Rhodopseudomonas palustris: one gene and its partner. The protein of the gene in region 1 interacts with the protein of each later gene in a pairwise test. Links are inferred from orthologs where the notes say so. Each region holds a gene or a part of one and is shown on either strand. Other genes may lie near its edges.

Region 1 (15,498 bases):
ACTACGCCCAGGAACAGCTTGGCGACGTGGTGTTTGTCGAGCTGCCGAAGGTCGGCCGCGCCGTGAAGAAGGCCGAAGCCGCCGCGGTGGTGGAATCGGTGAAGGCCGCCTCCGACGTTTACGCGCCGATCTCCGGCGAAGTGCTGGAAGTCAACGAGACGCTCGGCACCGAGCCCGGCCTGGTAAACTCTGACGCCGGCGGCGCCGCATGGTTCTTCAAACTCAGAATCGCCGACAAGAGCGAACTCGACGGCCTGATGGACGAGGCCGCCTACAAGACCCACACGGCCTGACGGGCCGACCGTTCGCGTGAATTCGTCATTGCGAGCGAAGCGAAGCAATCCAATTGCAGCGTGCCGAGGCTCTGGATTGCTTCGTCGCTTCGCTCCTCGCAATGACGCCGCTGAGATTTCCGAGCAACCTGCCTTTGCGGGCCGTTGCATTTGACGAGGACCAGAGCATGCCGCATCGCCGACCGATCGACGCCGCTAACGACTTCGTGCGTCGGCATATCGGGCCCTCGCCGCAGGATATCGCGGCGATGCTGGCGACAGCAGGCGCCGGCAGTCTAGAGCAGCTCGTCGCCGAGACGCTGCCTTATGCGATCCGGCATCGCGAACCGCTGAAGCTCGACGCGCCGCTGACCGAAAGCGAAGCGCTGGCGCATATGAGCGAGCTTGGCGCCCAGAACCAAGTGTTCACCTCGCTGATTGGACAAGGCTATTACGGCACGATCCTGCCGACCGTGATCCAGCGCAATATTCTGGAAAATCCCGCTTGGTACACGGCCTATACGCCGTATCAGCCCGAGATCAGCCAGGGCCGTCTGGAAGCGCTGTTCAACTTCCAGACCATGATCTGCGACCTCACCGGGCTCGACGTCGCCAACGCCTCGCTGCTCGACGAAGGCACTGCGGCGGCGGAAGCGATGGCGCTCGCCGAGCGCGCGGCCGCCAAGAACGCCAAGGCGTTCTTCGTCGACGCCGACACCCATCCGCAGACCATCGCTGTGCTGCGCACCCGCGCCGAGCCGCTCGGTTGGCGGATCATCGTCGGCAATCCCGAGACCGAACTGGAAGGCGCCGACGTGTTCGGCGCGCTGCTGCAATATCCCGGCTCGTCGGGCGCCTTGCGCGATCCGCGCGCGGTGATCGCGGCGCTGCGCAAGAAGGGCGCGTTGGCGGTGGTCGCGGCCGATCTCTTGGCGCTGACGCTGATCACCCCGCCGGGCGAACTTGGCGCCGACATTGCGATCGGCTCGGCGCAGCGCTTCGGCGTGCCGATGGGTTATGGCGGCCCGCATGCCGCCTATATGGCGGTGCGCGACAGCCTCAAGCGCAGCCTGCCCGGCCGCATCGTCGGGCTGTCGATCGACAGCCACGGCCAGCCGGCCTACCGGCTGGCGTTGCAGACCCGCGAACAGCACATCCGCCGCGAAAAGGCGACCTCGAATATCTGCACCGCGCAGGTGCTGCTGGCGGTGATCAATGCGATGTACGCGGTCTATCACGGTCCCGATGGCCTCGCCGCGATCGCGCGCCGCGTCCACCGGCGCACTGCCGTTCTGGCGGCCGGCCTGCAGCAGCTCGGCTTCGCCCCGACCCACGGTACGTACTTCGACACGCTGACGATCGAGGTCGGCGATCGCCGCGACGCCATCGTGGCGCGCGCCGAGGCCGAGAAGATCAACCTGCGGATCAACGCCTCCTCGCTCGGCATCTCGCTCGACGAGACCTCCACGCCGGCCACCGTCGAAGCGCTGTGGCGATCGTTCGGCGGATCGCTCGACTACGCCGCGGTGGAACGAGACGCAGGCGACGCGCTCGGCACCGCGCTGCCGGTGGCGCTGAAACGGACCAGCGATTACCTGACCCAGCCGGCGTTCCAGGACTATCGCTCGGAAACCGAGCTGCTGCGCTACATGCGCAAGCTGTCGGACCGCGATCTCGCGCTCGACCGCGCGATGATCCCGCTCGGCTCCTGCACCATGAAGCTGAACGCCACCACCGAAATGATGCCGCTGACCTGGCCCGAGTTCGGCAGTCTGCATCCGTTCGTGCCGAAGGCGCAGGCAGCCGGCTATCACGCGCTGTTTGAGCGGCTGGAGACCTGGCTCGCCGAGATCACCGGCTATGACGCGGTGTCGCTGCAGCCGAACTCCGGCGCGCAGGGCGAATATGCCGGCCTGCTCACGATCCGCGGCTATCACCTGGCGCGCGGCGAGCCGCACCGCAAGGTGTGCCTGATCCCGTCGTCGGCGCACGGCACCAATCCGGCATCGGCCGCGATGGCCGGCATGGACGTCGTGGTGGTCGCCTGCGACGCGCATGGCGACGTCGACGTCGACGATCTGCGCGCCAAGGCGGAAGCGCATTCGGCCAATCTGGCCGCGGTGATGATCACCTATCCGTCGACTCATGGCGTGTTCGAGGAGCACATCCGCGAGATCTGCGACATCGTCCATGCCCACGGCGGTCAGGTCTATCTCGACGGCGCCAATCTCAATGCCCAGGTCGGCCTCGCCCGGCCCGGCAGCTACGGCGCCGACGTCAGCCACCTCAATCTGCACAAGACGTTCTGCATTCCGCACGGCGGCGGCGGCCCGGGAATGGGCCCGATCGGCGTCAAGGCGCATCTGGCGCCCTTCCTGCCCGGCCATCCTGCCGAGGGCGAGCCGTTGAACGGCGGCCTGCACGGCGGCGGCACGGTATCGGCGGCGCCGTGGGGCTCCGCGTCGATCCTGACGATTTCCTACATCTACATCCTGATGATGGGAGCGGCGGGCCTGAAGCGCGCCACCGAGATCGCGATCCTCAACGCCAACTACATCGCGGCGAAACTGCACCCGCACTTTCCGGTGCTGTACCGCAACCCGCGCGGGCGGGTCGCGCACGAATGCATCATCGATCCGCGGGCGCTGAAGACTTCCACCGGCGTCACCGTCGACGACATCGCGAAGAGACTGATCGACTACGGCTTCCACGCGCCGACCATGAGCTTCCCGGTGCCCGGCACGCTGATGATCGAGCCGACCGAATCGGAATCCAAGGCCGAGATCGACCGGTTCTGCGACGCGATGATCGCGATCCGCCGCGAGATCGCGCAAGTCGAAGCCGGCCGCTATCCGATCGAGCAGTCGCCGCTGCGCCACGCGCCGCACACCGCGCATGACGTCACGAGTGCGGAGTGGACCCGGCCCTATCCGCGCACCGAAGGCTGCTTCCCGGCGCCGAACTCGCGCACCGACAAATATTGGAGCCCGGTCGGCCGCGTCGACAACGTCTATGGCGACCGCAACCTGATCTGCTCGTGCCCGCCGGTCGAAGACTACGCACTCGCTGCCGACTACGCACGGGCGGCGGAATAAGAGGGCGTCGAAGCGACGTCGACGCTTAGAAACTGCGGCAGCCTACGCGGCGGACTGCCGCCGGCAGTGCCTCTGTAACGAGCGCCGCCCTTTACGGAGCGTCATCGCCGGGCTCGACCCGGCGGCGATCCATCCTCCTCACAGGAACCGTCGTGCGGGGCCCCGACTCCCGTGATGGACACGCGGGACTTACGCGCGCCGAAGGGCTCCGACCTCGCAGTCAGGTCACCCCCGCGCACAACGCTGTGCGCGTTTGATGTTCAGCGCCAATGCAACGGCATCAGTCCGCTTCGCCTGAATGCTCTATCAGTCCGCTTCGCCTGATGCTCCCGACCTTCCAAACGAATGCGGCGAGCGCCGCGGGGTCCCGGCAACAGGGGTCGCAGCACTCGCCGTCTTGAAACACGTCATTCCGAAACGGCGCGGTGCACCGGTCGGGAGGGATGCGGCCGGTACGAGCCAGCCGCGACCGATCTTACTCTTCCATCGGCTCCTCGCCGTCGGCATCGCTCTCGGGCGAGCCGGCGAGAATCTGTTCGGCAATCAGTCCGGAGTTCTGGCGGATCGCCGCCTCGATCTTGGCGGTCATGTCGGGGTTGGCCTTGAGGAACGCCTTGGCGTTCTCGCGTCCCTGGCCGAGCCGCTGGCTGTCATGCGAGAACCAGGCGCCCGACTTCTCGACGATGCCGGCCTTGACGCCGAGATCGAGGATCTCGCCCATCTTGGAGACGCCTTCGCCGTACATGATGTCGAATTCGACCTGCTTGAACGGCGGCGCCAGCTTGTTCTTCACCACCTTGACGCGGGTCTGGTTGCCGACCACCTCGTCGCGTTCCTTGATCTGGCCGATGCGGCGGATGTCGAGCCGGACCGAGGCGTAGAATTTCAGCGCGTTGCCGCCGGTGGTGGTTTCCGGCGAGCCGTACATCACGCCGATCTTCATCCGGATCTGGTTGATGAAGATCACCATGGTGTTGGACTTGTTGATCGAGGCGGTGAGCTTGCGCAGCGCCTGGCTCATCAACCGCGCCTGCAGGCCGGGCAGCGCGTCACCCATCTCGCCTTCGAGTTCGGCGCGCGGCACCAGCGCCGCCACCGAGTCGACGATCAGCACGTCGATCGCGCCGGAGCGCACCAGCGTGTCGGCGATCTCAAGCGCCTGCTCGCCGTGGTCGGGCTGCGAGATCAGCAGGTCGTCGACATTGACGCCGAGCTTGCGGGCATAGACCGGATCGAGCGCGTGTTCGGCGTCGACGAAGGCACAGATGCCGCCCTTCTTCTGGGCTTCTGCGACGCAGTGCAGCGCCAGCGTGGTCTTGCCGGAAGATTCCGGTCCGTAGATCTCGACGATCCGCCCCTTCGGCAGACCGCCGACGCCGAGCGCGATGTCGAGCCCGAGCGAGCCGGAGGAGATCGTCTCGATGTCCATCGAGCGGTCGTTCTTGCCGAGCCTCATCACCGAGCCCTTGCCGAACTGACGCTCGATCTGAGACAGCGCGGCGGAGAGCGCCTTGGATTTGTCCATTGAGGAACCTTCGACGATACGCAATGCGGTGGGGGCAGCCATCAACGTGCTCCTTATGAACGGGATTCGGCAACTGGACAAACGGCGCCGGCCTCAGCCAACAGAAACAACGTACCCTATTTGTTCTCTGTTCGCAATATGTTCTTTTGAGGCTGTGTGAATGCCTTCGCACCCGGCGAATTCATGAGATAGCGTTTTCAAGCCCGCACGCCGTCGCCGCGCGGCAGCAACCGCCACCTCCGCCGCGCGACAAGCCGCCCGAGCTTCCCGCAGCCGCGGCGACAACGCCGCGGATCCGTCCCCCTGTCAGAACGCGACCTTGAGGCCGCCGCTGACGCCGGCGTCGTTGCCACTGCGGCGGGCGAAGCTGGTGGTCCCGGTCACGGTGGCGGAGACCTTGTCGGTCACCAGCGCCGAGACGCCGGCGGCGACGCGGCCGTAAGTGCCGCCGTCGGCCGACACCGGGGTCAGGATCGGCAGCAACGGGGCCGTGACCAGCGTGGTGGTGACGCTGTGGCCGCCGAGGAAATCATGCGCGGCGGTGAGGTTGACGAACGGGGTGTAGATGCCGCTGCCGAGCTGCAGCGGATATCGGAACTGCACGCCGGCATCGCCGGTGAGGCTGTCGAGCGTCTGCCGGTCCACCATCATGGTCAGCAGCACATCGCCGGTCTCGGTGTAGCCCTGGATGGTGGCGTAGCTGTATTGCAGGCTCGCGATCGGCCCGACGCGCAGCTTGCCGGCGTCGAACAGATAGCCGGTCTTGGCGGCGGCGGTGAACACGTCGGCATGGGTGCTGCCGCGGATCATGTCGATGATGCCGCGACGCTCGAGCGACAATTCGTGCCGGCCATAGGCCACGATGGCGTCGGCGAACCAGTGCGCATCGGCGTAGGAGCCGTACCCCGCGAACTGAAACGCGTCGATCCGATTGCGGGTGTCCTGGACGCCGAGTTTGACCTCGGGCTGCGCATAGCCGAACACGCCGCCGACGCGCCAGTTCGGATCGAGCCGATACTCGACGCCGAGATAGCCGCCGGTCGAGGTGTAGTCGTAGCCCGACGCATAGAACTGCCGATCGCGATTGCCGCCGGCATAGCTGACGTCGCCGTACACCGACCAGCGATCCTCCGGGGCCGCCGGCATCGCCGCCTTGGTCGGCATCGCCGCCATCGCGGCGCCGAGACCGAACGGCTGGAAGCGACGGCTGGCGTCGAGGCGGTCGAGCGCAGAGGCCGTGAAGCCGGTGATCACGGCGTTAGCGATCCCCGCCTGCGGCGCCACGGTCGAGGGCGCATCGATCTGATTGGCCATGTAGTTGCCGATCAGTGTCATCGCGGCGGCGGTCGGATGCACCGCGTTCTGATAGAAGCAGGTGGGACTGTGCGGCGCCGAACTCTGCTGGCATAGCGGGTCGGCAGCAAAGCCGTATTGGGCGGGATTGGCGTAGATCCGCGCCTGCAGGATTTCGAAGTCGAACAGGAAAATGCGCACTCCGGCCTGGGCCATCGGCCGGAGCAGGAGCTGGATCTGCTGATAATAGGTGTGGGCAAAGGCGTCGCGGGCAGCGTCGCCGATGGCCCCGCCGCCCTCCGGCACCGGGAAGTACTTGGAATTTCCGGCGCTGAGCCAGGCGATGTTACGGGCGCCGGCATCGACCAGCTGATGCACCCCGGAGGTGACGACGTTGTTGTAGGTGACGCCGTCGTAGGTACCGGACAGCGGAGCCACCCCGGTGCCGTTGACGGCACGTCCCGCGGCCGCGATGCCGAGCGCGGTGGCGCTGGAGACGCTGCTGGTCAGCAGCGACGAATCGTTACCACCGATCGACACCGTGACCAGGTCGGTGCTGCTGAACCTGACCCCGTCATGAGCGAGCCGGGCAAGCTCATAGACGAAGCCGGGCAACGGCGGCACCAGACCTGGGATCTCACTGTTGAGCGTATTGGTGTTGTCGGTGAGCGCGCCGCCGATCGCATAGTTGGTCAGGCCGCGCAGACCGTAGATCGATTGCAGCGTCTCGACGAAATTGGTCCCGCCGGTGAACCGGCAATTGTCGGGCAGCGGCAGTGACTGGCAGCCTGCAGGCGCGCCGGCGAGACGAAACGCACCGCCGGGTGCCGCGCCGGTGTCGGCATAGCTGTCGCCAAAGCCGTAGATGCCGGTGAATTGCGCTTGCGCCGATACCGACGTGGCACCGACGAGACCGATCGCCACGACACCCGCCACCATCGCGCTGCGGACCCTTGGGGCAATAACAGCGAATAAGCGAAAGCCAGCCGAAAGAAGCCACGCGCGCGGTCGCGCGCCCCTGATTGAACCATCGGACATCGCGAATCACCCGCCCCCGTTGCAAAGCCCAGCAGTGTGGCCTGTCACGAGAGCCGGCAACTGAGAGAAACACGGGAGACGTGCTAGTAAATAGTCTCGCTCCACAGCAATCACGAAACACGCGGCCTGCGCCTGGTAATCGCTTGCCGGCCGCGTTGCACCGGGCGCTGCTATCAGCCTGCTCCGCAGGCCTTGACCGCGTCGGTCCGACGTAGCTGCGGATGATCCGCGCGCACTACGCTCGGCTTCGGCGGAGGATGTGTCTGGTTCTTAACCGCAACTCATAGTCATCGGCGCCGATCGTCCAACATGCGGACGTGCTGCACAATTGGACCGATCAGCAAGCCTCCCCTTCACCCTTTCTCAACCCGGCTTCGCCACAACTGAAAGGATGGACAGCCTTCTTGCCACTCCAAAGATGCCGGACAAGGTGCGGGTGCTGTGCAGCCGCTGCCGGGTGCCGTTCCGGGAGAAGATCAAGAACATGCGGGAGGGGTTTCAGACCCAGTGCCCGAATTGCAACCAGCTGATCACCTTTTCCTGCGACTCCGGAGATCTCGGGGTGCAGCGGGCGATGACCGAGGCGCGCCGCATCCGCAACGGCAGCGCCGCGGCGGCCGTCTACGGTGGCGGCACTGAGCGGCTGTGAAGACCGCGCCGGCCGCCTCAGCGCAGGTTCTGGATGCCCCACATCACCAACAGCATCGCCGGCACGCAGACCGCCGCATAGATCGCCCATTTGGTCAGGCCCGCGCCGGTGCCGCGCTTGAAGGCTTCGAGCAGCCGATAGGTCGCGATGATCCAGGGCAGGATGATTCCGACCGCGACGGCGTCGACCACGTACCAAAAACTCATCTTCCATCGTCCCGTGCAATGACCGCTCGCCAGCTTTACCGCAGCCGCCCCGCTCCACCATCCATTCCTTCGGCTGAGGGCAATCGGCCGCAGCGGCGGTATCGAGAGATCAGGGTTTTCCTGACACGCCCAACCGATTCCCCTGGAACTGGCGGACAGCATTTCGGATCGACAGGCATTTTCGCGCGTACTAGCCTGGGGTGCCATCCGCTTCGACAGGAGACCGTGACCGACGGGCGTGCGCGCTGCGATGGCCGCCGCGTCCCATGGGAGCAAACGAACAGGAGAGCGTCTTGGACAAATTTCTCCGCGACGAAAACCTGAAGCTGTATCGCCGACTGCTGTCGGAGACGACCGACGAAGACCGCCGCCGGGTGCTGAAGCAATTGATCGCGCAGCTCACCCAGCACCATTCCCACCAGGGGCACGGCGGTTCGTAACGCCAACGGTATTTGATTTTACGCATAGGCAATGCCGAGCAGCCGCCGCTAGCCTGCCGCCGTCATTGCCGAGCTTTCTAGAGGTGGGGAGTTTCGACCGTGACCGGAGCCCCGAACACGGCCTCGTTCGGGGCTCCTTGTTTTTTGTGGGTGGAATGACCGCGCTCGTCATGTCGCAGCGTCAGACAGGTCGCAGTCCCCGTCGTCAGTCCCCCTCTCTTCTCTGATGATCGCCATCGCCGCGCAGGTTCCGTTTCATTCGGAACCCGACATGCTCTAGGCTTCGCGCGCGGGCGCGCAGGACAGCACCCGCCTTGCATCGATCAGGCTCGTCATCGCCGCGTGCTGTTTCGGCACCGGCTCTGGGACAGGGAGACAGGAATGCGCCGGCAGGCCATGGACAGATTTCGGATCGGCACGCTGATCGCGCTGACGGGCGCGGCGATCGCCCTGGCGGGCTGCGGCGAAGGCTCGCGCGGACAGCAAGGCGAACCCGGTCCGCAAGGCCCTGCCGGACCAGCGGGGCCCGCCGGCCCGGCCGGTAAGGACGGTGCCTCAATCTCCAGCATCCGTACCCTGACCTCGACCAGTTGCTCCGCAAACGGTTGCCCGACCGCCTGCGATGCCGGCGAGGCGCTGGTCTCGGCGCTGTGTGTCGGCAACGGCTCGGCGCGGTTCAGCGACAATATCACGGTCGAGAACGGCATCATGACCGCACGCTGCGGCGCCAGCTCGGTGCGCATCGAAGTGAGCTGCGCCCGCAAGTAATCCCGCAAGGATTGAGCAAACCAGCACAGGCCGCCGGCGTCTGACGTCGGCGGCTTTTGCCGTTCAGGATCAGCGGCTTGACGATTCGGTTGTGAACGTCCGCATCCGTTACCGGTGGTATGAACCGGATTAAGCTTGCATGCGATTCAGACGCATTTTAATGGTAAAATGGTACGCTAATTGATCTAGATCAAGCGCATGGACGGCCGCACCCGGCAAGTCGTTTTTCTAGAACTAAAGGCGGACCCGGCCTTCCAATGTCGCATGTGCTTTATCAGTGTCCCCGGACCGGGATGAAGGTCCAGGCTTGGCTGCAGGAAGACCCCGGAAGCTCGGCACAGACTACGTTCGAGCTGCTGCATTGCCCGGCGTGTTCGCAGATGCACTTCGTCGACCGCCGCACCGGCAGCCTGCTCGGCGACAAAAAGAAATAGCCGGCGCGCAAGCTCGCGCCGCCCTGTTAGGCGTCGCGCAGGTCCCATCCACTTGTAGGATCGATAAGTGACGGATCACTCGGGCTCGAGGGCGCGGGGCCGATCCGGCAGCACCGCGTTACGCAAGGTGGGGTGCACCTCGATCCGGCCGTTGTAGTCGATGAAGCCGGCTTTGCGGAACTTGTTCATAAAGTAGCTCACGCGCGACCGGGTCGTCCCGATCATCTCCGCCAGCGTCTCCTGGCTGATCTCGATCGGCACCGGCCGCGACGCCTCGGCCGGGTCCGCAAGCAGCAGCAGCAGCCGCGCCAGGCGCTTCTCGCTGTTGTTGAACAGCTGATCGATCAGGTCGTCTTCGACCCGTGAATTGCGCGCCACCAGGTGCCGGGTGAACAGCTCGCACATCGCCGGCTCACGCTGCAGCGTCGCCATCATCGACGCGTTGGTGATGCTGGTGAGGGTACAGTCTTCCAGCGCAATCGCGGTCGCGCGGCGGCGATGATCGAGCAGACCGCTTTCGCCGAAGAATTGTCCGGGCTGCAGGATGGCGACCACCGCGCCCTTGCCCTGCTCCGACATCACCGACAGCTTGATGCGGCCTTGCTGGATGTACATCACGCAATCGGCGGCTTCGTCTTGCGTGAAAATGGTCTGGCCGGCGCGAAATTGCAGAACGGCGCGTCCCGTACCTGCACTGCGAAGAAAGACCTTTGGATCGAACGGCACCTCGCGCGACGTCACGTGATATCCTGCGAACGAAAACGAATGATTCAGTCGGATCCGGCCGCGCAACGAGTTGCGTACGCCGGGGTTCCGTCCGCGCATCATCCTCAAATCGCAGAAAAAATCTGTGCCGTTTTGACCACCTGCCTATCGCCGCAGCAGTGGCCGTTAGACGAGCTTAATTGCTCTGGTGGGTCTTGCGCTTGGCCTTGGGCTGGGTCGCCTCGGCGCCGCGGACGCCGCCCCACGGATCGTTCGGCGCCTGCGCATCCGGAATCTTACGCAGCGATTCCTGGTAGGCCTTCTGCCGGACCGCGTCCTGGGCCTTCTCTTCCGGGGACTTGTGCTCGATCTCCGGCACCAGATTGACGTGCGGGCCCTCGCCCTGGGCCAAAGCCGGCCCCGTCAGCAGGGCCAGGACGGCAACGCCGTGCAGAATCTTCATCGCAAACTCCCTTTCGCGCGAGCCGTGCCCGGCCGCAGCGCTACAGATGATCCGACCGGCAGGATTTCGGCGATTGCCAATCTTCCCAGATCGGACCGCATTTGGTGCAACCGTTCAGCACGATCGCCGTCACCACCAGGCCGACCACCAACGCAACTCGTCTGACCATCGTGTCCCCTTTCGGATGCCGCCGAACTTAAGGGATCGACCGTGTCGTTTTCAAGCCGTCCCGAATCGGATGGGATGCTGCGAAACGCCGCGAAACATGCGGATAATCAACGAGTCAGGGAGAGACGCATGGCAGAGCAGCAGGTGGCGGAGTTCGGCCTTCAGGAGGCGCGGCAGATGCTGCAGCAGGCGTTCGCGCCCTGGGTGCTGGACCTCGGCCTGTCGATCGAAGCCCTCGAGCTCGATCCGCCTTCCGGCAGCCCGGCCGACTGGCAGCCCGGCGCAACACTGCGGATGGCATTCTCCGAGCGGCTGTGCCGCAGCGGCGGCGTGGTCTGCGGCCAGGCCCTGATGGCGCTGGCCGACACCGCGATGGTGTTCGCCGTCTGCGCCGGCAACCGCGGCTTCCGGCCGATGACCACGGTCGATCAGACCACCCATTTCCTTAAAGCCGTCGCCTCGACCGACGTCATCGCCGACGCCCGCTTGGTCCGGCTCGGCCGCACCATGAGCTTTGGACGGGTCACGCTGCTCGGCGCCTCCGACGGCAAGCCGGTGGCGATGGTGTCGAGCGCGTTTGCGATGCTGTAAGCGGGCCGGGCGGCGGCTTCACAGGCGCCGCGCCGACAGCCGTCCAGATGCAGCGTTCAATAGCGGCCGCGGCTCGGTCCGGTCTGGCCGCCGCCGCGATACGGACCGCCGTAGCCGCCGCGGAAACCGCCGCCGAATTGAATCACCGGCCCGGGCGGCGGATCGTAGATCGGCGGCCGCCGCACCACGACGGCGTCTTCGTCCTCAACATAGACCCGGGTCCGCGAGGCCTTGCCGCTGCGTTTGGGCGGATCGTCGCGCTCGGCCCGGCTCTTGGTCTTCTTCACGTCGGTCTTCTTGGGCTCAGCCTTCTGCTGCAGCGCCGGCGCGCTCGGCCCGCACGGACAGGTCGGCGCCGCGGCGGCAACGACCGGCGTCGCGAGCGCGGCCGGCACCACCACCGCGTTGTCGGGGCGATTGCGCAGCCGCTCGGCGAGCTTGCGCGCGGTCGCGGTAAGGTCGCTGTCCGGATATTCGGTCAGGAATGCCGCATAGGCCGATCCGGTGTTGACGAGCACCGCCCGGCTCCACGCCTTCATCCGGCGATGGCGGTCGAGCCAGCGCTTGGCCTCCGGCGCAAACGGCGGCTCGGCGTAGAGCCCGACAAACGCTTCATAGGCGTCGGCCGAACCGTCGGACACGATCAACGTATTGGCCTGATCCACCGGCTTGCCCTTTAGGAAGGCGCGCCATTCTTCGACCGTGCGCGGCTTCGGCGCCGCGGCGTCGGTTGTCGCGGCGGCGGATGCGGCGAAGAACTGGAAGTCGTCGACCAGCGACGAGCTCTCCCACGGCGTCTGGCGGCCTTCGGTGGCCTGATGCACCGCGAGCCGCACCCGCTTGAGGGTGTCTTCGATTTTCAGTCCATTCTCGCGCCCCGCTTTGAGCAGCGCGGTGGTGTAAGGGCTGTTGGCACCGCCCCCGTCCTCGGCTTCAGCGCCCGGCGAGGTCGAGTACGACAATAACGTGCCGGGCGCGCCGGACTTGGTATCGACCAGCGCCAGCCCCTGCCCCGTGGTCTTGTTGATATTCGGAAACGGATTGTTGCGGCAGGCATCGAGCATGATGATCCGGCTCTTGCTCGGCACCGAGCCCAGCGTGTTGAGCACGTCGTCGAGCCGCACCGCCTGCAGCGGAATGTCGGCCTCGCGCTTCGGATCGACGTCGACCGGGATCAGATAGTTCTCGCCGTCCACCTGGATGCCGTGACCGGCATAGAACACCAGCGCAACGGTCTCCGGCCCTTTCGCCGCGACCGCGGCGGCGAAGTCGCCGACCTTGGCGCGAAGCTCGATCTGGCCGAGATCGGACGCCTCGGTGACCTCGAAGCCGGCCTCGCCGAGCAGCGCGGCGATCGCCTTGGCGTCGTTCACTGGATTGGGCAGCGCCGGCACGGCCCGATAAGCCGATTGCCCGATCACCAGCGCGACCCGGCTTTCCGCGGCCGCAGCGGCCACTCCGCACAGCAGGCTGGCGGCGGTCGCCGCAGCCCTCAGCATCGCGCGTCGCATGGCGTCTCCTTGCCGACCAATGACCGCTCTTGGTCGCAGCCTGGCAACAGCGGGTTCAGGCGACGTGGCAAATCGACGCCGAAAGGCGGCGTGCGAGGAAAGCTGCGGTTAACATTGTCGGCAAATTGCCTCGTGGAACCAAGGTGATGTTGGGAGTCGGCGGTTAGTCTCCTGGCCGTCGCGCCGGGGCTTGCTTCGGGCGCGCTTCGACAATGCAGGACCGAGAGCTTTGGCCGAGACGTTCCCCACCACGCCATTCGTACATCGCCGCGCCGGTGCCCTCGCCACGACGACCGCCGACCCCGGCGTGCTGCCCGGCGTCGCTGCGATCGACAAGGCAGCTTGGTGCGATCTGGCGACCCGGGTGATCGAGCCGAACGGTTACTACCTGCCGGAATGGGTGATGGCGGCGAACGGCGACGACGCGTCGCTGCGCGCTCTGACCGCGCACGATTCCGCCGGCCGTCTGATCGGACTCCTGCCGGTGATCTCGTGCTGGCGCGCGTTCCGCCTGCCGCTGCCGGCACTGGTATCGGCCGATCCGTTCCGCTCGCTGGATACGCCGCTGCTTGACCGCGATGCAGCCAATGACGCCGCCGCCAAGATCATCGCGCAGGCGCGCGCCGCAGGCGCCCGCGCCTTGGTACTGCGCGACGTCGCCCGCGAGGGCGAAGCCGTGGCTGCGTTCACACGCGTGCTCGCCGCCGAAGGCCTCAACCCGCGCCTGATCAACGGCTGGACCCGCGCCGGCCTCGACGCCACCCGCGACGGCGAAGCCCTGCTGCGCCAGGATCTCGATACGAAGAAGCTGAAGAACCTGCGCCGTCTCGAGCGCCGTCTCGGTGAGCACGGCGAGGTGCGCTTCACCGTCGCTCGTACCGCGGATGAGGCAGCGCGCGCGTTCGACGTGTTTCTGGCGCTGGAAGACAGCGGCTGGAAGGGCCGCCGCGGCAGCTCACTGAAGCGGCAGCCGGAGCTTGCCGCGCGGCTGCGCAGCGCCGCGGTCGCGCTCGCCTCGCGCGGCCAATGCGAGGTGATCACCCTGTCTGCCGGTGTGACGCCGGTCGCAGCCGGAATCGTGCTGCGCCACGCCGACCGCGCTTACTTCTTCAAGCTCGGCATCGACGAGAGCTTTGCGCGCTGCTCGCCCGGCGTGTTGCTGACAATGGCGCTGACCCGGCATCTGTGCGCCGACCCGGAGATCCGCTTCGCCGACTCCACCGCGAGCGCCCAACATCCAATGATCGACCCGCTGTGGCGCGGACGGTTCGCGGTCGGCGACCTGGTGCTGCCGCTGCGCAAGCGCGATCCGCTGTTCGCACCGATCGTCGCGGCACTGTCGGCGCGCGACCGGCTGCGGCACCTCGCCAAGCGGCTGTTGAAGCGCTGATTATTCCGCGGCTTCCGCGTTCAGTTCCGCCGAAAGCTTGCGGATCGCGCGGGCGATCAGGGTCGGATCCTGTGCGCCGGACACCGCGTATTGGTGCATGAACACATAGGTCGGTACGCCGGAGATTCCCTTGTCGGCCGCCTCCTGCGCCTGCGCCGAAACTTCCTCGACGTCCTGATCGGTGGCGAGCCTGGCGCGGATATCGGCGGCGTCGAGCCCGCATTCCACCGCGGCCTGTACCAGCACCTCAGGATCGGTGAGATCACCGCCGTCCCGGAAATACAATTCCATCAGCCGCTGCTTCATCGCCGGGCCCCGCCCGATCGCACTCGCCCAATGGATCAGGCGATGGCAATCGATCGTGTTCGGCTGCCGCTGCACGCGCTCGGGATGATACTCCAGTCCCTCTTGCGCAGCAGTCTCGGCGATGCGGCCGGCGATTTCCTTGTAGCGCTCCGGCGATCCGAACTTCTTGGTCAGATACTCGTCGCGGCTGATGCCCTCGCGCGGCACCCAGGGATTGAGGAAGAACGGCCGGTAGATCAGCTCGACCGGCACCTCCGGCGCCAGCGCGATGGCCTGCTCGATGCGCTTCTTGCCGATGTAGCACCAGGGACAGACCACGTCGGATACCACGTCGATCGTTAGCGGCTTCAGCGTGCTCATCGGCGCCTCCTCGTTGTCGTTGCCGGCACAGTCCCACACAGATGGGGCGCAGGCAACGCCGGACAAGGCGGATCAGAGCCGCGCGGCCAGTTCGCGCAATCGCGTCCCCGTGATCGCATCGGCCGGAAAGAACGTCTCGATCGCGATTTCCGACAGGGTGACGTCGATCGGCGTGCCGAACACCATGGTGGTGGAGATGAAGCTCAGCACCTCGTCGCCGAGCTGCAGGCGAAACGGCACCGCGACCGCATCCGCTGCAATCGGCGCGGCGCGCGCCGGCACCG
Region 2 (15,472 bases), 830 kb from region 1 along the record:
GATCTTAGGGGCGTCGCCGTCCTGCTCGTCCCACTCGGACGGAGTGGCGATCAGCTCGCCGTCGGCATCGCGCGAGACGATGTCCGCCAGCAGGGTCGGCGGCAGCGTGGCCGGCTCCGACACTTTGCGGCGGCCGCTCTTGCGAATACTGCCGCCGTCGGCGAGTTCGCGCAGCATCCGCTTCAGTTCGGCGCGATCGGCATTCTTCAGGCCGTATTCGCGCGCGATCTCCCGGGTCCCGACTTTGCCGGGGTGGGCGCGGATGAAGGCGAGCAGAGTGGCCTTGTCCGGAAACTTCGCGTCGCGCGGCTTGCTCACATCTATCCGTTCTTGGCGGCGCTGCTCTTGGCCGCGTCTTTAGGCTTGGCGGCCTTTTTCGCCGCGGTCTTTGCCGCCACCGGTGCGCGCGCCTTGCTGGCGGCGGCACCTTCGGCCTTCGGCTTGGCCTTCTTGGCGGCGGCCTTCTTCACCGGCTTGGCCTCACCGTCGGCGGAAGCCTTCTTGGCAGCAGCCTTCTTGGCCGGTGCCTTCTTGGCCTTGCCGCCGCCCTTGGCGGCGCGCTCGTCCAGCAGCGCGATCGCTTCGGGCAGGGTGATGGTGTCTTCGGTCTTGTCGTTCGGAATCGTAGCGTTGACGCCGCCGGCGGTGACGTAAGCGCCGTAGCGGCCCTTCTTGACCGCGACCGCACCGAGGCTCGGATGATCGCCGAGCGCCTTGCCCGGATCGGAGCCGAACCGGCCCTTGCTCGGGCCCTTCGCAACCTTCTCGGCGATCAGTGTCACCGCGCGATTGAGACCAATCGTGTGCACGTCGTCGCCGGCTTCGAGGCTGGCGTAGGTCTTTTCGTGCTGCACATAGGGGCCGAATCGGCCGATGCCGGCCTTGATCGGCTGCCCGGTCTCCGGGTGCTTGCCGACTTCGCGCGGCAACGCCAGTAGCCTCAGCGCCATTTCGAGATCGACGTCGGACGGCGAGGTGCCCTTCGGAATCCCGGCCCGCTTCGGCTTCTCGCCCTCGGCGTAGTCCTTGGCCTCGCCGAGCTGAATGTAGGGGCCGAACCGGCCGGACTTCACTGCGACTTCGAGACCGCTGTCGGGATCGGTGCCGAGCACGCGGTCGGCGTCGCCGGCGCTGTCGGAGGCGAGCGGCCGGGTGTAGCGGCATTCCGGATAGTTCGAGCAGCCGACGAAGGCGCCGAACTTGCCGGCTTTCAGGTTGAGCTTGCCGGTGCCGCAGCTCGGGCACTGCCGCGGATCGCCGCCGTCCTCGCGCGCCGGATAGATGTGCGGGCCGAGCATCTCGTCGAGCACGTCGAGCACCTGTGCGACGCGCAGGTCCTTGATCTCGTCGACCGCGCCGATGAAGTCGCGCCAGAAGTCGCTCAGCACCTGTTTCCAGGACACTTCATTATTGGAGATGCGGTCGAGGTCTTCTTCGAGCCCGGCGGTGAAGTCGTATTCGACGTAGCGGGTGAAGAAGCTCTCCAGGAACGCGACCACGACCCGGCCCTTGTCCTCGCCGTGCAGCCGCTTCTTTTCCAGCCGGACGTAGCCGCGATCCTTCAGCACCTGCAGGATCGAGGCGTAGGTCGAGGGCCGGCCGATGCCGAGCTCTTCCATCCGCTTCACCAGCGAGGCTTCGGAGAACCGCGGCGGCGGCTCGGTGAAATGCTGCGTGACCGCGAGAGCCTCGCGCTTCAGCGCTTCGTTTTCGCTCATGGCGGGGAGGCGGCGGGAGTCTTCGTCCTCGGAATCGTCGTCGCGGCCTTCCTGATAGGCGGCGAGGAAGCCGTCGAATTTCACCACCTGGCCGGTGGCGCGCAGCTCCAGCACCCGCGACCCGGCCTTCGCCTCGATGTCAACGGTGGTGCGCTCGAGCTCGGCGGATTCCATCTGGCTGGCGACGGTGCGGATCCAGATCAGCTCGTACAGCCGGGCCTGGTCGGAATCGAGGTTCCGGCTGACGTCGGAGGGCCTGCGCGACAGGTCGGTCGGGCGGATCGCTTCGTGGGCTTCCTGCGCGTTCTTGGCCTTGGCGGTGTATTGCCGCGGCGACTCCGGCACGTAGGCGTTGCCGAAATCCTCGGCGATCACCTTGCGCGCCTGGGTGATGGCGGACGAGTCGATCTGCACGCCGTCGGTACGCATATATGTAATGAGTCCGACGGTCTCGCCGCCGATGTCGACACCTTCATACAGCCGCTGCGCCACCCGCATGGTGTGCGCCGGCGCGAAGCCGAGCTTACGGCTGGCCTCCTGCTGCAGCGTCGAGGTGGTGAAGGGGGCGTAGGGGTAGCGGCGGGCCGGCTTGGCTTCGACGGTGGCGACGCGGAAGTTCGCCGCTTCGATGGCCTTCTTGAAGTCTTCCGCCTCGGCACCGGTGCCGATGTCGAGGCGCTGGATCTTCTTGCCGTCGGCGCCGACCAGGCGGGCCTCGAAGGTCTCGCCGCGTGGTGTCGCCATGGTGGCGACCAGCGACCAGTACTCGCGGGGGACGAATTTCTCGATTTCCGTCTCGCGGTCGCACACCAGCCGCAGCGCCACCGACTGCACCCGGCCGGCGGAGCGGGCGCCGGGCAGCTTGCGCCACAGCACCGGGGAGAGGGTGAACCCGACCAGGTAGTCGAGAGCGCGGCGCGCCATATAGGCGTCGACCAGCGCGCCGTCGATCTGGCGCGGGTGCTTCATCGCGTCGGTGACCGACTGCTTGGTGATGGCGTTGAACACGACGCGCTCGACCTGTTGGTCTTTCAGCGCACGCTTCTGCTTCATCACCTCCAGCACATGCCAGGAGATCGCCTCGCCCTCGCGATCAGGGTCGGTGGCGAGGATCAGTTTGTCGGCACCCTTCAAAGCTTTGGCGATGTCGTTGAGCCGGCTCGCGGCTTTCGGATCGACTTCCCAGATCATCTGGAAGTCGGCGTCCGGGTCGACCGATCCGTTCTTCGCCGGCAAGTCGCGCACGTGCCCGAACGAGGCCAGAACCTCGTAGGACGAGCCGAGATATTTGTTGATCGTCTTGGCCTTCGCGGGCGACTCGACAATGACGAGGTTCATCGCATTCCAAGCATCAGATGAAGAGAAAAAGGCCGGTCTGCGAGACTCGCGCCGGCCAGATTGCCCGGAACATGGGTGGTGATAGGGGCGCTGTCAAATCGCTGCTCGGGCAGGCGGCCACATATTCCGGCTACTCTGGCCTGAAATTCATAAAACATAAACCTAGGGATGCACAACTTATACGTGTATATCGTTATTGATCCATCCAATTTGGAGTGGATCGATTCCGTCGAGGAATGGTGCCCGATGCCGCCGCCGTCCGACAGCCAGAGACCTCCCCGTTACGTTCGCCCCGGAGACGGTGGACCCGTCGAAGCAGCCCAATACCTGTCGGAAGCGACCGGCCAACTGATTAAAGTCGCCCAAGCCCACCGGCTCGATATGCTCTGTTACCTGCTCGATATGGCGCGGATGGAGGCCCGGGAGATCGTGCGCCGCCGGCGCAATTCCAGCGCCGAATGAACAGGTCTACCGATCCTATTCATTACGCGGGATTTTTCGGTCTTGTTTGATGTCTTAGATGAGCTGGCGCCGGGGCTTCCAGCGGCTCCGATTGCCGACGCTGTCACGAGGCGGTTGCAGTTTACGTCTAATTAACCGAACCAGTTCACGATTCGAACTGTCGGGGCGGGCCGGATGTACGTCCGCTCCTGGACAATGGCTCGAAGCTCACCGCTTCGGGCCGTTGGCTTTTTTGGAGCCGGGCGCCCCAACTCAGCGCTGCATCAGGATTTCGTGCAGCGCGCGGACGTGGGCGGATTTGCCCAGGAACGACTCGTTCTCTTCCAGGATGAGAATTTGGGTGTCGCGCAACCGGGCGAGCTGGGCCGGACCGAGGTCGCGGTCGAGCGTTCGGAACGGGGTACCGCCCTCCCGCTCAAGCTTCAGATAGAAATAGGAGTCGAGCCGGGCCATGCAGGCGTCGCGGATCAGGACCTCGGCGGTCATCCGAATGAACGACCCGCCGACGATGGCGGCGTTCGCATCGCGGCCGGGGAATGTGCTGCAGTTGGTCTCCGAGTGGTACTGCACGTGGGGCGTGCGGATCGGGGGCGGATCGAGCAGCTGGTTCTGGAAGCCGATCAGGTCGATGTCCCGTTCGGTAGCCTGGTCGTCGATCGTCATCGAATAGTTCAGAGGCGCTGCGACGGTGCGGCCGGCGACCTGGTTCAGCCGGTTCAGTATCGCAACGCTGGCGATCGCGAGCCCGAGATCATTCCAATGCGCGCCATCGCGGGGAAACAGCGGCATGGCCTGGACATGCCGCTGCGCATAGACCAGCGCGGCGGCGTCGAAGGCCTCGATGCCCGCCTGACGGAGCAGCTCGACGTACCTCGGCCGCAGTTCGTTGCGGGCCGCCTCGGTGCTGGGGCAGGGGCGGGTGCCTGTGAAGGCTTCCGGCATGTAACCGAGCTTCGACGGGGTGACGACGAACAGGAACACGCCGCCACGCGAGCGGTAGAAATCCTGAATGTCCTTCAGGAGCGGGATCCTGTCGCGGGCGCGTTCATCGGCCATGCCGACGGTCCGCTGGCAGTAGTCGTCGAGGTAGAAGGTCTCGAGCAGCTGCCGATCCTTGCCGCGCACCAGTCCCTGCGCGGTCAATTCGTCGAACAGAGAGGCGCGGAGTTGGTTGTAGCTCCGGATCAACCACGGCCGCAGCGGATTGGCCTCGGCCACCCGGAGCGCCAGCGCCTTCTGCAATGTGCCGTCGCCGACCGCCTTCCACGACCAGTCGAGCGGGTCTTTGGCGGTGACGCCACCAAGCCTCTTGCCGATGATCGCAAGCAGGCGCGGGTTCATCGGTGCGGCGATCAGATTCCACGCCGTCACGACCGGCAGCGCCAACAGCACGGTGAAGATCAGCGCCCAGACGGTTCGTGCGATGTGCTTGTTGATCGCCATCGCTTTAGAACCGGAAATAGATGAATGGCTTGAACGGCACGGCGAGCGCCCGTGCGATCCCCACCACCGCCAGCACGATGATCGCGGCCTGCGCCAGCCAGCGCACGGACCACAGCGAATAATACGCGACCTGCAGATGGCGATAGCCGGGCAGGCCCGGTGTGAATGATACGATCAGCCCGGCTGCCGCCGCCCACGGCACCTCCGGCGCCAGGGTGATCGGCGCCGTCTGATGATAGGCGCCGGCGAGCGCGGCGAAGAACGGGCCGAGATGTGACAGCGAGGGGGACCGGAAGATCGACCAGCCGATCATCACGAGCAGGAAGGTTGTCAGTGTCGCCAGCACCGGGCCGATCCGCTGCATCGCACGGCTCAGGAAGATGCGGTCGAGAGTCAGAAACAGCCCGTTCCAGGCACCCCAGAGGACGAAGTTCCAGCTCGCGCCGTGCCAAAGCCCGGACAGCAGAAAGCAGATCCACAGATTGACGTAGGTCCGCAGCGCGCCGTGGCGGTTACCGCCGAGCGGCACGTAGAGATAGTCGCGGATCCACGTGGTCAGCGAGATATGCCAGCGCCGCCAGAATTCAGTGATCGATTGGGCGATATAGGGAGCTTTAAAGTTCTCGCGCAGCGACAGGCCGAACATCCGCGACAGCCCGATCGCCATGTCGGAATAGCCGGCGAAATCGAAGAAGATCTGCAGCGTGAAGGCGAGCAGGCCGAGCCATGCGATCGGAGCCGACAGCGTCGTCGGATCGGCACCGAAGATCTGATCGGCGCAGCCGCCCATCGGTTCAGCGATCAGCTGTTTCTTGGCCAGCCCCATGCAGAACCGCACCAGCCCGTCGCGTGCGTCGCGCCAGCGCGGCGATGGCGGCGCGGCGATCTGCGCGGCCATCTCGTGATATTTCAGGATCGGCCCGGCGAGCAGTTTGGGGAAGTACAGGACGAACAGGCAGTAGTCGGCGAAACGTCGCGCCGGCGGTGACACGCCGCGATAGGTGTCGACCAGATAGGTGATCTTTTCGAACACCACGAAAGACACGCCGATCGGCAGCGCGATACCGAGCAGCTGAATGCGCCAGCCAAAAGCCGGTTGCAGCACAGCGTCGAAATTGGCGATCAGAAAGTCGGTGTATTTGTAGAACACCAGGACGGCGAGATTGCCGGCGACGCCGATTGTCAGCAGCAGCCGGCGTTCGCGCTCCGAGCTGGAGTGATGCAGCCGCGCGGTCAATGCGTAGTCGATCAGCGCCGACACCAGCAGCACCGGGACGAACAGCGGCTCGCCCCAGCTATAGAACAGCAGGCTTGCGACCAGCAGCACCCATTTGCGCGCGATCTTGTTGGTGACCGCCAGATACAGCGCATAGACCGCCGGAAAGACTGTCAGAAAAAGCGGTTCGTAGAACAGCATTGGCAGGTGATTCCGGGCGGGGCGAAGCTCCGCCAGATGCCAAACCGCCTGCCGCAGCGTCAAGCCGGCAGCATACAGCCCAGGCCGGTTCAGCTCAGCGACACCAGCGAGCCGCCATGGCGCTCGAGGCGGCCGGCGAGTTCGAGCTCCAGCAGAATGGTGCGCACCATGGCGGGCGAGATGCCGGAGAGGCGGATCAGGTCGTCGATCCCGACGGGACTCGGCCCCAGCAGAGCCAGGATCCGGGTGCGATCGCCAGTATCGGGCTCGCCTTCGGGTGGTGCGTGCTCGGGCTCCCGGCCGGGCAGCTCGATCGGCCGCTCCAGGATGGAGGCGACCGCCTCCACGATGTCCGACGCCGAGGTGATCAGGGTCGCGCCCTGCTTGATCAGGTCGTTGGTCCCGGCGGCGCGCGGATCGAGCGGCGAGCCGGGCACGGCGAACACCTCGCGGCCCTGATCGGCGGCGCGGCGGGCGGTGATCAATGAGCCGGAGCGATAGGCGGCTTCGATCACGGCGACCCCGACCGAGGCTCCAGAAATCAGCCGGTTGCGGCGGGGAAAGTCCTTGCCGCGGGGGACGTGGCCGAGCGGCATTTCCGAGATCGCCGCGCCGCGCGCTTGGATGATGTCCAGCAGCAGATCCTCGTGCTCGGCCGGATAGATCTTGTCATGGCCGCCCGCCAGTACCGCGACGGTACCACTGGCGAGGCTCGCACGATGCGCCGCCTGGTCGATGCCGCGGGCGAGGCCGGAGATCACCACGAAACCGGCGGCCCCGAGGTCGGCGGCCAGCTGACCGGCGAATTTCAAGCCGGCGCCTGAGGCATTGCGTGAGCCGACGATTGCGATCATCGGCCGCGCCATCACGGCCAGCGCTTCGGGCAGGGCATGGACGCCGAGCAGCGGGGGCGCGTCGTCGATCGTGGCGAGGCGGGTTGGATAGCCGGTCTCGCCCGGAGCTACCAGTTCGACGCCGATCCGTCGTCCGGCTTCGATCTCGCGCCGAGCCTCGTCTTCGGAGGGAATCCGCCCCGCCCGGGCGGCGCCCCCGCGCCGCGCCAGCTCCGGCAGTCGCTCCAGCGCTGCACGCGCCGAGCCGAAATGATTGATCAGCGACCGGAAGGTGCGAGGGCCGACGTTCTCGGCCCGGATCAGCCGCAGCCAATCGATCCGCTGCGCTTCGGTGAGGACGGTCGTCCCCTGATCACTGCTGCGCTCGCCCACATCCACCCCCGCGAACGGGAGTTTTGCGCAACTTTTGCGTGTAAACAAGATCGACCAGGGCGAGAGGTCGCGGCGGTACGATCGTGCAGTGTGGACTGAGCGCGATCAGATCCCCTGCAATGACAGTCGCGCTTACTTCTTCTGCCCGATCTTGCTTTCCGTCCCGGCCTGCAGTCGCTTGATGTTCTCGCGGTGCATCCAGAACAGCAGCAGCGTCAGCACGGCAAATAGCGAGGCGAGGGAGTCGTGGCCGAACCACCACAGGAAGATCGGGGTGACGAAGCTCGCCACCAGCGCCGACAATGACGAGTAGCGGGAGGTGAAGGCCGTCGCCAGCCACATGATGCAGAACACCACCGCAGCAGGCCAGAACAGTCCGATCAGCACGCCGATATAAACGGCGACGCCCTTGCCGCCTTTGAACTTCAGCCATACCGGAAACAGATGGCCGAGGAAGGCGCCGAGTGCCGCCAGCATCGCGGCGTTGGCGGCGATCGCATCCGTCCCGGAGGCGAGATAGGCGGCGACGATCACCGCGGCGGTGCCCTTCAGCGCATCGAGCAGCAGGGTGGCGGCGGCGAGGCCTTTGCGGCCGGTCCGCAGCACGTTGGTGGCGCCGATATTGCCCGAGCCGATCGAGCGCAGATCCTGGGTGCCGGCGATCTTGGTGAGGATCAGGCCGAACGGGATCGAGCCGAACAGATAACCAATCACCAGCGCGGCGATGTAGATCCCGATCATCATCGTGGTCGTCTCCTCAACGGGTCGCGCTCGTCATTGCGAAGAGGCGAAGCCGACGAAGCAATCCAGTCTGCATGTGTGACTCTGGGTTGCTTCGCTTCGCTCGCAATGACGAAGAGAAATGATTTCATTCAATCCGCAGAACATCAATGCGGGCCGACGTGCTCGTACACCGTCCGGCCGCCAACGATGGTGCGGATCACCCGGCCGGAGAACCGCGCTTCGTCGAACGGGGTATTCTTGCACTTCGATTTCAGTTCGTCCGGATCGACCAGCCATGGCACGTCCGGATCGATCACGATCAGGTCGGCCGGCGCGCCGGACCGCAGCGTGCCGCCGGGTAGGCCGAGCAGTTCGGCCGGACGGGTCGACATCGCGCGGATCAGGCTCAAGAAGTCGAGTTCGCCGGCGTGCACTAGCCGCAGCCCGGCCGGCAGCATCGTCTCCAGCCCGATCGCGCCGGCGGCGGCCTCGGCGAACGGCAGCCGCTTGACCTCGACGTCCTGTGGATTGTGGTCCGACATCACCACGTCGATCAGCCCGGAGGCGATCGCCGCGATCAGCGCCTTGCGGTCGGCCTCGGTGCGCAGCGGCGGCGCCAGCTTGAGGAAGGTGCGATACGGCCCGATGTCGTTCTCGTTCAGCGCGACGTGGTTGATCGAAACCGACGCCGACACCGACAGGCCGAGATCACGGGCGCGCTGCATGATCTCCAAGGATTCGATGCAGGTCAGCGACGCGGCGTGGTAGCGGCCGCCGGTCAGCATCACCAGGCGAATGTCGCGCTCGAGCATCACCGTCTCGGCCGCATTGGGAATGCCGGCGAGGCCGAGCCGGGTGGCGAATTCGCCCTCGTTCATCACGCCTTCGCCGACCAGATCGGGGTCCTCGGTGTGATGCACGATCAGCGCGTCAAAGTCGCGGGCGTAGGTCAGCGCCCGGCGCATCACCTGGGCGTTGGTGACGCTGAGGTCGCCGTCGCTGAACGCCACCGCACCGGCGGCTTTCAATAGACCGATCTCGGTCATCTCGGCGCCGGCGAGACCCTTGGTGATCGCGGCCATCGGGTGGATGTTGACGATCGCGGTGTCGCGGGCGCGGCGCATCACGAAGTCGACTGTCGCCGAATTGTCGATCACCGGGCTGGTGTTGGGCTGACAGACGATGGTGGTGATGCCGCCGGCGGCCGCGGCCTGGCTCGCCGACGCAAAGGTCTCGCGGTGGCTGGCGCCGGGTTCGCCGACGAAGGCGCGCATATCGACCAGACCGGGCGCAACCACCATGCCGGCGCAATTGACGATATCGGTGCCTTCAGGGACGCCGGCAGCACCGATGCCGCGGCGGGCATCGCGGATCACGCCGTCGGCAATCAGCACGTCGCCGATGCCGTCGAAGTCGCGTGAGGGGTCGATCAGGCGTGCGTTGGCGAGCAGGATCGGGCGGCGGTCGATCAGCATGTTGTTTCCCGTTCCGGCATCAGGCGTTCGGCAGGTTGCGGGCGAGCGCTTCGAGCACCGCCATTCGCACCGCCACGCCCATTTCCACTTGTTCGCGGATCACCGACTGTGCGCCGTCGGCGACGATCGAGTCGATCTCGACACCGCGGTTCATCGGGCCCGGGTGCATCACCAGCGCGTCCGGCTTGGCGTAGGACAGCTTCTTCTGGTCGAGCCCGAAATAGTTGAAGTACTCGGCCGAGGAGGGCACGAACGAGCCGTTCATGCGCTCGCGCTGCAGCCGCAGCATCATCACGATGTCGGCGCCGTCGAGCCCTTCGCGCATGTCGCGCGCCACCTCGACGCCCATCCGCTCGATGCCGGCCGGCAGCAGCGTGGAGGGAGCGACGACGCGGACGCGGGCGCCCATGGTGTTCAGCAGCAGAATGTTGGAGCGGGCGACGCGCGAATGCATCACGTCACCGCAGATCGCCACCACCAGCCCTTCGAGCCGTCCTTTGTTGCGGCGGATCGTCAGCGCGTCGAGCAGCGCCTGGGTCGGATGCTCGTGGGCGCCGTCGCCGGCGTTGATCACCGAGCCGTCGACCTTGCGGGCGAGCAGTTCCACGGCGCCGGAGGCGTGATGCCGGACCACCAGGATGTCCGGGTGCATCGCGTTCAGCGTCACCGCGGTGTCCATCAGGGTCTCGCCCTTGCGCATCGACGATGATGACACGCTCATGTTCATCACGTCGGCGCCGAGGCGTTTGCCGGCGATCTCGAACGACGACTGTGTCCGGGTCGACGCCTCGAAGAACAGATTGACCTGGGTGCGGCCGCGCAAACTGGTGCGCTTTTTGTCGACCTGCCGGTTGAGCTCGACATACTCCTCGGAGAGGTCGAGCAGGCCGGAGATGTCGGCGGCGGAAAGCCCTTCGATTCCCAGCAGATGCCGGTGACCGAGGACGAAAGTCGATTTTGGGGCGGGGGTCATTAAAGCAAGAGCTATAGGGAGAGTTGGAAAGCCGGGCAAGCGGCAACGGGGCGTGGCGCGGAATAATCCCCCGGCGTTGTGGAACAGCCGGCATTTCGGCGCTGCAGCGTGTCACACTGGCGTGCGGTTGGTCGAAAGTCGGAAGCTCTGGTAAAGCGGTCCGGCCCTTCTTGCCCAGCCAGGAGCTCTCATGCCGACACTTGCGACCGCGCTGCTCGACGCTCTCAAGGATCACGGTGCTCGGGAGATCTTCGGCATCCCCGGCGATTTCGTGCTGCCGTTTTTCAAGGTGATCGAGGAGAGCGGCACGCTGCCTTATTTCACCATGAGCCACGAGCCGGCGGTCGGCTTCGCGGCCGATGCGGCGTCGCGCTATCGCGGCAGCATCGGCGTCGCGGTGGTGACCTACGGGGCCGGCGCGTTCAACCTCGTCAACTCGATCGCCGGCGCCTATGCGGAGCGCTCGCCGGTGGTGGTGATCGCCGGCGCGCCGGGCGCGCGAGAGCGCACCAGCGGCTATCTGCTGCATCATCAGGTCCGCACCGTCGATTCCCAACTTGCGGTATTCAAGGAAGTCACTTGCGATCAGGCCGTGCTGAGCGATCCGGCGACCGCGCCCGCCGAGATCGCGCGGGTGCTGCGGAGCGCGCTCGAATTGTCGCTGCCGGTGTACATCGAATTTCCCCGCGACATGGTCGACGCCAAGGTCGACCCGGTGCCGAAGCTGCCGCGGCGCGAGGCCGATATCGGCGCGCGGGACGAGTGTGCCGAAGAAATCCTGGATCGGATCGCCAGGGCAAAGTCGCCGGTGATGGTGGTGGACGTCGAAATCCGCCGCTACGGCGTCGAGCAGCAGGTCGCCGCGCTGGCCCGCAAGCTGGGCCTGCCGGTGGTGACGACGTTCATGGGCCGCGGCCTGCTCGAAGGCGACGACGACGTAGTGGCCGGCACCTATCTCGGCGCCGCCGGTGATCCGGACCTGTCGGCGCTGGTCGAGGGCGCCGACCTGGTGCTGATGTTCGGTGTCATCCTGTCCGATACCAACTTCGCGCTGTCTTCGAACATGACCGATCCGCGCCGCACCGTGCTGGCGACTGGGCGCGAGGTGCAGATCGGTCACCACGTCTATCGCGACCTGCCGCTGGCTGACCTGATCGCCGGTCTCGATGCCCACGCCTCGCAGCATCCACCGCGGCCGCGCAATGTCGGGAAGGGGATGGCCTATCCGCGTGGGCTGACGCTCGACGCGTCGCCGATCGCACCGTCGGATATCGCCACCGCGATCAACGATCTGTTCGACCGCCACGGCAAGATGCCGATGACCGCCGATATCGGCGATTGCCTGTTCACCGCGATGGAGATCGACAACACTGCGCTGGCGGCCCCGGGATACTACGCGGGCATGGGGTTCGGCGTGCCCGCCGGCGTCGGCGTCGCCGCGACCGGCCTGCGGCCGCTGGTGCTGGTGGGCGACGGTGCGTTCCAGATGACCGGCTGGGAGCTCGGCAACTGCAAGCGTTACGGGCTCGATCCGATCGTGGTGCTGTTCAACAATTGCAGCTGGGAAATGCTGCGGGTGTTCCAGCCGGAATCCAAGTTCAACGATCTGGACGACTGGCACTTTGCCGACATCGCGCATTCGATCGGCGGCTTCGGCGAGCGGGTGACGACGCGCGCCGAACTCGCCGCGGCGCTGCAGCGCGCGGTCGAGCGGCGCGGGGTGTTCTCACTGATCGAAGTGATGCTGCCGCGTGGCGCTACCTCGCACACGCTGGCGCGGTTCGTCACCGGCTTCAAGGCGGCGCGTGAACGGATGAAGTGAGGGCGCGGCGATCCGCCATGTCATCGCGGCGGTTTTCTGCGTAACATGCGCGCGAATCCTTACCCCCTCGCTGGAACCGCCATGACGCAGCCTTCCTTCGCCACCCACGAGGTGTTCAACCAGTCGCCGCCGCTTCCGGACATTGACCTGCTCGGCGCCGACCGGCCGCTGCTCGAGGCGATCACCTTCAATCAGGGCGCCAACGCTCATGTCGAGCTCGAAGCCTTCGGCAAGGCGTGGGGCACCACCGAGATGGCCGAACGTGGCCGCCTCGCCAACGAATACACCCCGAAGCTGAAGACCTTCGACGCCAAGGGCATGCGCCGCGATCAGGTCGAATTCCATCCGTCGTATCACGAGCTGATGGCGGAGAGCTTCAAGGCCGGCCTGCACAACTCCACCTGGGACGCGCACGGCAAGCCCGCCGGCAATGCTTCGGAAGTGGTGCGTGCCGCGAAGTTCTACATGGCCGCTCAGGTCGAGACCGGTCACCTCTGCCCTGTGACGATGACTCGCGCATCAGTGGCGGCGCTTGGCTCGCAGCCGGACCTGCTGGCGCAGGTGATGCCGGTGCTCGGCACCCGTCAGTACGATCCGAGCTTCGCGCCATGGTCAGCGAAGCGCGGCATGAGCATCGGCATGGGAATGACCGAGAAGCAGGGCGGCACCGATGTGCGCACCAACGCGACGCGCGCGTTCCGCGACGGCGACGCCTACCGCATCGTCGGCCACAAATGGTTCATGTCGGCGCCGATGTGCGACGCCTTCCTGGTGCTGGCGCAAACCGACGAGGGACTGAGCTGCTTCTTCATGCCGCGCTTCCAGCCCGACGGCTCGGTCAACGAGATCCGTTTCCAGCGGCTCAAGGACAAGCTCGGCAACCGCTCCAATGCCTCGTCCGAAGTCGAGTTCACCGGTGCCTATGCGCTGCCGGTCGGCGAACTCGGCCGTGGTATTCGCACCATCATCCAGATGGTGCAGCTCACCCGGCAGGATTGCGCGATCGCGTCTGCCGGCCTGATGCGGTCGTCGCTCGTTCATGCGCTGTATCACACCCGGCATCGCACCGTGTTTCAGAAGCGGCTCGCCGACCATTCGCTGATGGTGTCGGTGCTCGCCGACATGGCGCTGCAGGTCGAGGCCTCGGTGGCGCTAGTGATGCGGCTGTGCCGCGCTTTCGACGAAGCGCCGAACGATCCGCTCGAAGCAGCCTATATGCGGCTGCTGACGCCGGCGGTGAAATACTGGATCTGCAAGTCAGCGCCGCCATTTGTGTACGAAGCGATGGAATGTCTCGGCGGCAATGGCTACGTCGAGGACGGCATCCTGGCGCGACACTATCGCGAGGCGCCGGTCAATGCGATCTGGGAAGGCTCGGGCAATGTGATGTGCCTCGACGTGCTGCGGGCGATGTCGCGCGAGAGCGATGCCGGCACCGAGGTGTTGCAGGCGCTGATCCAGGATACCTCGGCGCTCACCGGCGGACCGGCGGCGGCAGGTCTGATCGCACGTGCGCTGCTGCAGGTCGACAACGAGCGCACCGCGAGGCTTGCGGTCGAGATGCTGGCCAAGCTCGCTGCTGCCGCGGCGCTGAACGAAATCCACCCGCCGCACGCCGAACTTTTCGCCCGCACCCGCTTGGTGCCCGAGCCGGCAACGCTCTACGGCGCTTCCGATATTCCGACCGAGATTGCGAAGGGCCTGTTGGGGCGCGTGCTGCCGGAGATGTGAGCCAGCCGGTGCTTTTACGGAAGCGCTAACTCCGTCATGGCGAGCGAAGCAATCCAGAGGTGTGGTGCACTGAGTTTCTGGATCGCTTCGTCGCTTCGCTCCTCGCAATGACGGGAGCGCAAGTGATCAGTCGACCGCTTCGCCTTCCGAGAAGTACCAGCGACCGCGCGCTTTGCGGAATTGCGAGCGCTCATGATGGCTCTGCTCGGGGCCGCCGCGGCGGCGGAAGCGGGCGATGAACTCGACGGTGCCACGGCTGCCTTTCTCGCTGCTGCCGAGTACCCGTAGTTCGAGGAAGTCGGACTCCTCCATCCAGGCGCGGTTGACGTCGTGATCGAACAGGTCACGCCGCTCCGGATCGGTGGTCTCGACAATGTAGTCGAAGTCCTTCAGCGCATACGCCGCGTAGCGCGACCGCATCAGCGCTTCCGGTGAGGCTGCAGGCCGGGTGCGGGCGAGCAGGGGGCCGCAGCAGTCGTCGTAAGTCTTGCCCGAGCCGCACACGCAATTCATCGGATCAGTCCTGTTGTTGGCTCACTCGGCTCGGCGGAGCGCCGCGAGCCGGTCGAGCGCGCCCTGCAGGATGAAGATCGCCGCGTGCTCGTCAATCACCTTGGCCCGTTTCGCCCGGCTGACGTCGTTGGCGATCAGCTCGCGCTCGACCGCGGCGGTCGACAGCCGTTCGTCCCAGAGCCCGATCGGTAGCTCGGTGAGCCGGGAGAGATTGCGGGCGAAGGCGCGGGTCGACTGCGCGCGCGGGCCTTCGCTGCCGTCCATGTTGAGCGGCAGGCCGAGCACGAAGCCGCAGGCGGTGCGTTCGGCGGCCAGCGCCAGCAGCCGGGCCGCATCGGCGGTGAACGCCTTGCGGGCGATGGTCTCGACGCCGGTGGCGAGCTTGCGGTCCGGGTCGGACGCGGCGACGCCGATCGTCTTGGTGCCGAGGTCGAGGCCAAGCAGGGCACCGCGCGCCGGCCAATGCGCGGCGGCTTCGATCAGAGGAAGGATCAGGGCAGGCATGACGCCCGCATAGCACGCGCGGTCGACTTGCCAAAACATCCATTGGTTCGTCGTGAGGGGCTCGAGGCGCCATAGCCGAGCCACAAGGCGGTGTGTAAAACTGTCCGCGGCGGGCAACGAGGCTGCG

The links.
Region 2: the proteins of recA (region 1) and dprA interact in binary tests that used the Bacillus subtilis proteins (3 or more experiments, as listed by UniProt). The link is inferred for Rhodopseudomonas palustris from one-to-one orthologs.

The regions. Positions count from the first base shown.
Region 1 is NZ_CP058907.1:4,264,892-4,280,389, forward strand. The notes cover bases 2,889-5,802. They hold recA (recombinase RecA), read right to left. Parts: upstream 4,935-5,802; coding sequence 3,843-4,934; downstream 2,889-3,842. Other genes in these bases: gcvP (aminomethyl-transferring glycine dehydrogenase), read left to right, coding at 2,889-3,367; HZF03_RS19490 (autotransporter domain-containing protein), read right to left, coding at 5,199-5,802. Outside these bases: glycine cleavage system protein GcvH, read left to right, coding at 1-293; more of gcvP, read left to right, coding at 461-2,888; more of HZF03_RS19490, read right to left, coding at 5,803-7,124; HZF03_RS19495 (hypothetical protein), read left to right, coding at 7,615-7,872; HZF03_RS19500 (hypothetical protein), read right to left, coding at 7,890-8,078; HZF03_RS19505 (ferritin family protein), read left to right, coding at 8,372-8,518; HZF03_RS19510 (hypothetical protein), read left to right, coding at 8,900-9,286; HZF03_RS19515 (hypothetical protein), read left to right, coding at 9,580-9,720; HZF03_RS19520 (Crp/Fnr family transcriptional regulator), read right to left, coding at 9,796-10,461; HZF03_RS19525 (hypothetical protein), read right to left, coding at 10,622-10,888; HZF03_RS19530 (peptidylprolyl isomerase), read right to left, coding at 10,929-11,057; HZF03_RS19535 (PaaI family thioesterase), read left to right, coding at 11,186-11,647; HZF03_RS19540 (caspase family protein), read right to left, coding at 11,704-13,158; HZF03_RS19545 (GNAT family N-acetyltransferase), read left to right, coding at 13,388-14,548; HZF03_RS19550 (DsbA family oxidoreductase), read right to left, coding at 14,549-15,214; HZF03_RS19555 (helix-turn-helix domain-containing protein), read right to left, coding at 15,287-15,498. UniProt on the Bacillus subtilis protein: Multifunctional protein involved in homologous recombination, DNA repair and competence.
Region 2 is NZ_CP058907.1:3,425,911-3,441,382, reverse strand. The notes cover bases 5,537-8,424. They hold dprA (DNA-processing protein DprA), read right to left. Parts: upstream 7,605-8,424; coding sequence 6,468-7,604; downstream 5,537-6,467. Other genes in these bases: plsY (glycerol-3-phosphate 1-O-acyltransferase PlsY), read right to left, coding at 7,737-8,348; HZF03_RS15690 (MBOAT family O-acyltransferase), read right to left, coding at 5,537-6,378. In the rest of the region: rnr (ribonuclease R), read right to left, coding at 1-318; topA (type I DNA topoisomerase), read right to left, coding at 321-3,056; HZF03_RS15700 (hypothetical protein), read left to right, coding at 3,240-3,518; HZF03_RS15695 (alginate O-acetyltransferase AlgX-related protein), read right to left, coding at 3,771-4,910; more of HZF03_RS15690, read right to left, coding at 4,966-5,536; HZF03_RS15675 (dihydroorotase), read right to left, coding at 8,492-9,802; HZF03_RS15670 (aspartate carbamoyltransferase catalytic subunit), read right to left, coding at 9,822-10,775; ipdC (indolepyruvate/phenylpyruvate decarboxylase), read left to right, coding at 10,966-12,597; HZF03_RS15660 (acyl-CoA dehydrogenase family protein), read left to right, coding at 12,679-14,328; HZF03_RS15655 (YchJ family protein), read right to left, coding at 14,455-14,841; Holliday junction resolvase RuvX, read right to left, coding at 14,863-15,345. UniProt on the Bacillus subtilis protein: Protein that helps load RecA onto ssDNA during transformation. Binds cooperatively to circular ssDNA, is able to bridge different segments of DNA. Favors the loading of RecA onto SsbA- or SsbB-coated ssDNA and formation of RecA-DNA filaments.